3 regions of the Rhodococcus aetherivorans genome follow, and region 2 is predicted to be linked to each of the others. Evidence: riboswitches for the same ligand, from Rfam matches in the RefSeq annotation. Region 2 holds a riboswitch; each other region holds the start of a gene.
The links. A riboswitch is a leader RNA that binds a small molecule or an ion and turns the genes downstream of it on or off. The one in region 2 is predicted to bind thiamine pyrophosphate.
Positions count from the first base shown of each region.

Region 1: it holds a riboswitch for thiamine pyrophosphate, as region 2 does, so the genes downstream of both, OCS65_RS19175 (TenA family protein) here and thiC (phosphomethylpyrimidine synthase ThiC) in region 2, are expected to answer to the same signal.
Region 3: it holds a riboswitch for thiamine pyrophosphate, as region 2 does, so the genes downstream of both, thiO (glycine oxidase ThiO) here and thiC (phosphomethylpyrimidine synthase ThiC) in region 2, are expected to answer to the same signal.

Region 1 is NZ_CP106982.1:4,231,704-4,233,961, forward strand. Features, by position in the region: gene OCS65_RS19170 (carboxylesterase/lipase family protein) at 1-885, opposite strand, end outside; TPP riboswitch at 1,009-1,108, shown strand; gene OCS65_RS19175 (TenA family protein) at 1,101-1,820, shown strand; gene OCS65_RS19180 (ABC transporter substrate-binding protein) at 1,817-2,258, shown strand, end outside.
Region 2 is NZ_CP106984.1:124,525-126,782, reverse strand. Features, by position in the region: gene thiC (phosphomethylpyrimidine synthase ThiC) at 1-1,264, opposite strand, end outside; TPP riboswitch at 1,263-1,372, opposite strand; gene OCS65_RS29030 (ArsR/SmtB family transcription factor) at 1,515-1,853, shown strand; gene OCS65_RS29025 (substrate-binding protein) at 1,869-2,258, shown strand, end outside.
Region 3 is NZ_CP106982.1:1,875,186-1,877,443, reverse strand. Features, by position in the region: gene thiS (sulfur carrier protein ThiS) at 1-88, opposite strand, end outside; gene thiO (glycine oxidase ThiO) at 85-1,149, opposite strand; TPP riboswitch at 1,149-1,261, opposite strand; gene thiE (thiamine phosphate synthase) at 1,288-1,977, shown strand; gene OCS65_RS08565 (NUDIX hydrolase) at 2,072-2,258, opposite strand, start outside.

The DNA of each region.
Region 1 (2,258 bases), on a different replicon from region 2:
CACCGGGTACTTCGGCACCAGGTCGCGGTCGACCACCGGCGCCATCGCGAGCGTGCCGGGGAACTTCGTGGGGATCTCCCCGACGAGCACGTCGCCCGCATCGGTCAGCGTCTCGTGCGGCATGTCCCGCAGCGCCCACACCCGGGCCGGCGTGAGGTCGAGGATCTCGAGGAACCGCTCGGCGACCCGGGCAGCCCGCTCGGACCCGTATGCCGACGTCGCCGGCGGGCTCTGCGCGATGGCCCGGTGGAACAGGCCCTCGGCGCGGGGCACGGTCATCAGGGTGGTCAGCGACCCGCCGCCCGACGACTCGCCGAACACGGTGACCCGGTCCGGGTCGCCCCCGAACGCGGAGATGCAGTCGCGCACCCACTCGAGCGCGGCGATCTGGTCCCGCAACCCGACGTTGGATTCGAAGGTGGTCCCGGCTGTCGAGAACGACGAGAAGTCGAGGAAGCCGAGGGCTCCGAGCCGGTAGTTGACCGTCACCACGACGACGTCCCCGCGTTCGGCGAGCAACCGTCCGTCGTAGATCCGCTGACCCGAGTACCCGAGGACGTAGGCGCCGCCGTGGATCCAGACCATCACCGGCCGCGGCTCCCCGTCCGGCTCCGGTGCCCAGATGTTCAGCGAGAGGCAGTCCTCGCCGATCGACAGGCCCGGGTCGATGGGGATGGGATTGTTGCGGCCCTGCGGCGCGATGGGCCCGAACCGGCGGGCGTCGAGCACGTCGGTCCACGGCTCCGGCGGTTCGGGGGCGCGGAACCGAAGGTCGCCGGACGCCGGCGCGGCGTACGGGACACCCTTCCACGCGTAGACGGAACCGTCGCGGTAGCCGCGTACGTCGCCGTACTTGCACCCGACGATGAGAGTCTCGGCGTCCACGGTCCCTCCCGAACGAACGGTCTGGGGCCAAGGTACCAACAACAGACAGGCTGCACGCGCAGCCCCGGCGACCCGGCACCCCGGGCCCGCGTGGGGCGAGCCACACCCGGTGCTATCGTCGCCTCCGTAGACACGGGGTGCTCCGCACACGAGCGGGAGCTGAGATCACACCCGTCGAACCTGATCAGGTAATGCTGACGAAGGGATGTCACGGCATGACCATGCCTGCCCATGCGTCGGTCCCGGAGGGGACCGAGCGCTTCACCGATCTGCTGTGGGACCGTACGAAGGTCCTGCGCGAGGCCATCGACGACCTCGAGTTCCTGCGCCGGCTCGGCGACGGGACCCTGCCGCTCGACGCGTTCCGCTTCTACATCGAGCAGGACGCCCTCTACCTCGCCGGCTACGCCAAGGCGCTCGCCCTCCTCGCGGCGAAGGCCCCGGACCCGGCCACCGCCGCGTTCTGGGCCAACAGCGCGGCGACGGCCGCCACCGAGGAATCGGCCCTGCACCGGGGTCTGCTCACCGGTGGTGTCCTGCCGCCCGCCGAGGACACCCCCGCGCACTCCCCCGCCTGCCTCGGCTACGTCTCCTACCTGACCGCCACGGTCGCCACCGATCCGTATCCGGTCGGCGCCGCCGCGGTGCTTCCGTGCTTCTGGATCTACGCCGAGGTCGGCCGCGAGCTGGCCGTCCGCGCCGCCGACGTGCTCACCGCGGACCCCACCCACCCCTACGCCCAGTGGGTCACCACCTACGACGCGCCCGAGTTCCACGCCGCGGTCGCCACCGCCCGCGAGCTCGTCGACGTCGCGGCGGCGGCCGCCACCGACACCGAGCGCGACGCCATGGCCGGGGCGTTCACGATCGCCACCCGCTACGAGCTGCTGTTCTGGGACACCGCGCTGAACACGCAGGACTGGCCGGCCTCATGACGACCACCTCCCGGCTGCGTCGCCGGCTCACCGTCCTGGCCGCCCTCACCGCGGCGCTGCTGCTCACCGCGTCCTGCGCCGGCGGCACCGGCGACGACGACTCCGGCGACACGATCCGGTTCGCCCTGGACTGGACGCCGAACACCAACCACACCGGCCTGTACGTGGCCCAGCAGGAGGGCCTGTTCGCCGACGCCGGTCTCGACGTCGAGTTCCTGCCCTACAACAACACCACCCCGGACACCCTCGTCGACGCCGGCAACGCCGAGTTCGGCATCTCCACGCAGGCGCAGGCGACATTCTCCCGGGCGGCCGGCTCGCGCACCGTCTCGGTCCTCGCGCCGCTGCAGCACTGGGCGACCGGCATCGCCGTCAAGGCCGACCGCGCCGACCTCACCCGGCCCCGGGACCTCGACGGCCGCACCTACGCGGGCTTCG
Region 2 (2,258 bases):
TGGCCCCGATCGCGGAGGTGATGTGGTCGTAGCCCGGAGCAATGTCGGTCACCAGCGGCCCCAGGGTGTAGAAAGGCGCTCCATGACATAACTTCTGCTGACGCTCCACATTTTCCCGCACCCGATGGATCGGGATGTGGCCAGGGCCTTCGACCATCACCTGAACGTCGTGAGCCCAGGCACGGGTGGTCAGTTCGGCAAGGGTGTCCAGTTCGGCGTACTGCGCGGCGTCGTTGGCGTCGGCGATCGACCCCGGTCGCAGCCCGTCCCCGAGGGAAAATGCCACGTCGTAGCGGGCGAAGATCTCACACAGTTCGTCGAAGTGGGTGTAGAGAAAATTTTCCTCGTGATGGGCAAGGCACCAACCGGCCATGATCGACCCACCTCGGGAGACGATGCCGGTGAGCCGCTCGGCCGTGAGCGGTACGTAGCGCAGCAGCACTCCGGCGTGGATGGTCATGTAGTCCACACCCTGCTCACACTGCTCGATCACGGTGTCGCGAAAGATCTCCCACGTCAGCGCATCGGCCTGGCCGGCGACCTTCTCCAGAGCCTGGTAGATCGGCACCGTGCCGATCGGCACCGGGGAGTTGCGAATGATCCACTCTCGGGTGGTGTGGATATCTTCACCGGTGGACAGGTCCATCACAGTGTCCGCGCCCCAACGGGTGGCCCAGCGCATCTTGTCGACTTCGTCGACGATGGAGCTGGTCACCGCTGAGTTACCGATGTTGGCATTGATCTTCACCAGGAAGGACTTGCCGATGATCATCGGCTCGGACTCGGGGTGGTTGACGTTGGCGGGGATGATCGCCCGACCCGCCGCCACCTCCGAGCGCACCAGTTCCACGTCGCAGTTCTCCCGCAGCGCCACGAACCGCATTTCCTGGGTGATGATCCCCGCCCGGGCATAGTGCATCTGCGTGACCGTCCGGCCTGTCCTCGCTCGCACCGGGACAGGTCGGGGCCCCTTCCACTCCCGGGACGCCTCTCCACGCCGCACCGCCGAGCGGCCATCGTCGAGCAGATCCCGTTCTCGCCCCGGGTAGTGCTCGACGTCGCCGCGAGCAGCAATCCAGTCGGCGCGCGTCGGCGGGAGCCCGATCAGCGGATCGCTACCGGGACCTGCAGTGCGGTAGACCTGCAGCGACGGGTTCGGCACCCCGCCGGGAGAGTCGCCCAAGCGGATCTCTGTGACAGGTACACGCAGGTCGTGTTCCTCGTCGTGGACATAGCACAGGGCATGCGAATTGGATGCACTCATCGGAATCGTTCCTACTTCCTTCGCCGGCATTACCCGGGCAGGTTCGACGGTCGCAGGCTGCCTCAGCCCGATCTCAGCCCCTGCAATAGGGCTCCCGTGGGGACGGCACAGACCCTAACACCCGGCTTCTCCCGCTGCAGATGTAGCTGGTCCGGTCGTCGGAGCGGTGCGAAGTCGGCCCGTCCTGTACGAGCTACGAGGAGGTACTCTTCTATACGTCATTGACTGTTGACTCGAGGAGATCGGGACCTTGTCCGCACAGCTGGCCTTCGATGCCCTCGCCGACCCTGTACGGCGAGCCATTCTCACTGTGCTGGCAGAGCGTGACGAGTGCAGCGTCAACGAACTGGTCGACCAGATCGACAGCGTGGGACGCACCGGCGTCTCGAACCACCTCCGGATCCTGCGGCACGCGGGCTTGGTCACCGAACGTAAGGCCGGACGCTTCCGTTTCTACTCGATCGACCCGGCCGGTCCCGCACGCGATGTCATTGCAATGTTGCAGGAATTGTTCCGAGGAGCCCTGTCAGATGCCGTCGAGGCCGCAGACCGCACCGCTGCCACCGACACAACCTTGCGACGTGCATAGCTTCCAGGAAACACGGTGACCCAGCTCGTACTGCACGCCGAAGAGTGGACCGCATCCCCACCCTCGGTGGCTTACAGCCTTTTCGGAGCAGGCGACGAGGCGGGATGGCTCTTCGGTGCGGTATGCGATCGAGTCGAACCCGGCGCTGCCGTGCGTATGGCGGTCCACCTCAGCGGTTCCGGCGCAGAACCGGTCGAAATCCTCGGCCGTATTGCTGCCGCACGTCCGCATGCGTACCTCGATATCGTGCACGACCAGCCCTGGCGAGGGCGTATCAAACTCCGTTTCGAAGCCGCAAACGGTGGTACGAGAGTTCGGCTCATCGCCGAACTCGACCAGCCCGGATTGGAATGGTTGATGCGGCGTCGAGGGTTCCCTACCTCTCGAAACGCCTCTTCCCATCCC
Region 3 (2,258 bases), on a different replicon from region 2:
CGCTGAGCAGTTCGGCCATCGTCGGCGCCTGCGCGAACCAGCGCTCCTCCCCGTTGACCGTGACACCCACCGTCGGCGCACCGTTCATGACCTTTTCCCCTTCGAGAATCGTTGTGGATCAGCATGTTTCGAGACAGCGAGGGGTTCGTCCGCGAGCTCCGCGACCACCGCGTCCGCGGTGACCGGGGTCAGCAGCACCCCGTTGCGGCCATGCCCGGTCGCGGCGATCACCCGTTCGGACAGCCGGCCGATGAGCGGCAGATTGTCCGGGCTCATGGGCCGCAGCCCGGCGCTCGCCTCGTGCAGTTCGTACTCGCCGATCGCCGGGAACAGCGCCTCGGCGTCGGCGATCAGGTCCCGCACCCCCGCGACGGTGACCTGCGTGTCGTCGGCCTCGTACTGGGTCGCGCCCACGACGAGGCCGTCCGCGCGCGGCACCAGGTATGCCGGCCGGCCGTGCACACTGCCGCGGACCGTCCGGTGCGGGGCGGGCGCCGCACCCGGGCGGGTCCGCAACCGCAGGATCTCCCCCTTGACCGGCCGCACCGGCAAGCCCGGCCACAGGCGGGCCGACGCCGCGCCCGCCGCGAGCACCACCCGGTCGGCGTCCAGGTCCGCGACGTCGCGCACCGGCACATCGACGAAGGCCACACCGGCCTCGGCGACGGCCCGCCGCAGCGCATCGACGAGGATCCGGTTGTCCACGGCCAGCTCGTCCGGGGCCAGCAGGCCCAGGCGGATGCGCGGCCCCAGCGACGGCTCGAGCTCGCGCACCTCGGCGCGACCGAGCACGCGCATCTCGTGCCCCTGAGCCGAGACCCACTCGGCGATCGTGCGCAGATCGGCCGCGTCGGCCGCGTCCAGCGCGACGGTCAGCGACGCGTCGGCGGTGAACAGGTCCAGTCCGGTCTCCCGCAACAGCTCGGCGCCGAACTCCGGCCAGCGGGCCAGCGACGCCGCGCCCAGTTCGAGGACGTGTTCCTCCCCCGGCCAGCCCTCCGACAACGGTGCCAGCATCCCGCCGGCCACCCACGACGCCCCCGCCCCCGGGGACGGGTCGTGCACGGTCACGGTCCAGCCGGCACGGGCCGCGCGCCACGCGATCGACAGCCCGATCACGCCTCCGCCGACGACGGATACGGTTCCCACAGTTCGTCCACCTCACTCCCTGCGCCGGCATGATCCGGTTCAGGTGCTGACGGTCGGGGCCGGCAGGCCCCCTCTCAGCCCCGCGATCCCCGGGACTCCCGTGTCGATTCGTTCAGTGCAGAGACTACCGTCTTCGCCGTGACTACCTACCGCGGCAACCATCCCGCCCCCCGGGAACGCCTCGCGCAGGCCCGGCTCTACCTGTGCACCGACGCCCGTCGCGACACCGGAGACCTGGCCCGATTCGCGGAGGAGGCCCTCGCGGGCGGAGTCGACATCGTCCAGCTCCGCGACAAGGGTTCGGCGGGCGAGAAGAAGTTCGGCCCGCTCGAGGCCCGCGAGGAACTCGCGGCACTCGAGGTGCTGGCGGCGGCGTGCCGCCGGCACGGTGCGCTGCTGGCCGTCAACGACCGTGCCGACATCGCGCTCGCCGCGGGCGCCGACATCCTGCACCTGGGTCAGGGCGACCTGCCGGTGCGATACGCCCGGCAGATCCTCGGCGAGGAGATCGTGATCGGCCGGTCCACCGGCAGCCGCGCGCAGGCGAGCCTGTCCGACATCGAGGAGGGCGTCGACTACTTCGCCCACGGGCCGGTGTGGTCCACCCCCACCAAGCCGGGGCGCACCCCGGCGGGACTCGAGGTACTGCGGGAGGTGGCCCGGTCGCAGCCGCAGCGGCCGTGGTTCGCGATCGGCGGCATCGACGCCGAGCGGCTGCCCGAGGTGCTCGCCGCCGGCGCCACCCGCATCGCGGTGGTCCGGGCCATCACCGCGGCACCGAATCCGCGGGCCGCGGCGGCGGCGCTGAAAGCCGCGCTGCCCGGCTGACCGTCCGCTGGAGCCGGCCCGCCGTCCGGCAGTCCGCTGGAGCCGGCCCGCCGGCCGGCAGTCCGCTGGAGCCGGCCCGCCGGCCGGCAGTCCGCTAGAGCCAGCCCAGGACCGTCGACGGCGACAGGGTCGGCACGTCCCCGGGCAGCCGGGCGCGCAGTCCCCGGTCGGCCGTCACCACCACGGTGAGCACCTGGTCCAGCACGGCCGACGTGCCCGTCGCCAGGGAGGCCAGCTCGTCGTCCCCGCTGCCGACGGCGGTGTGCACCGGGGTCCGGTCG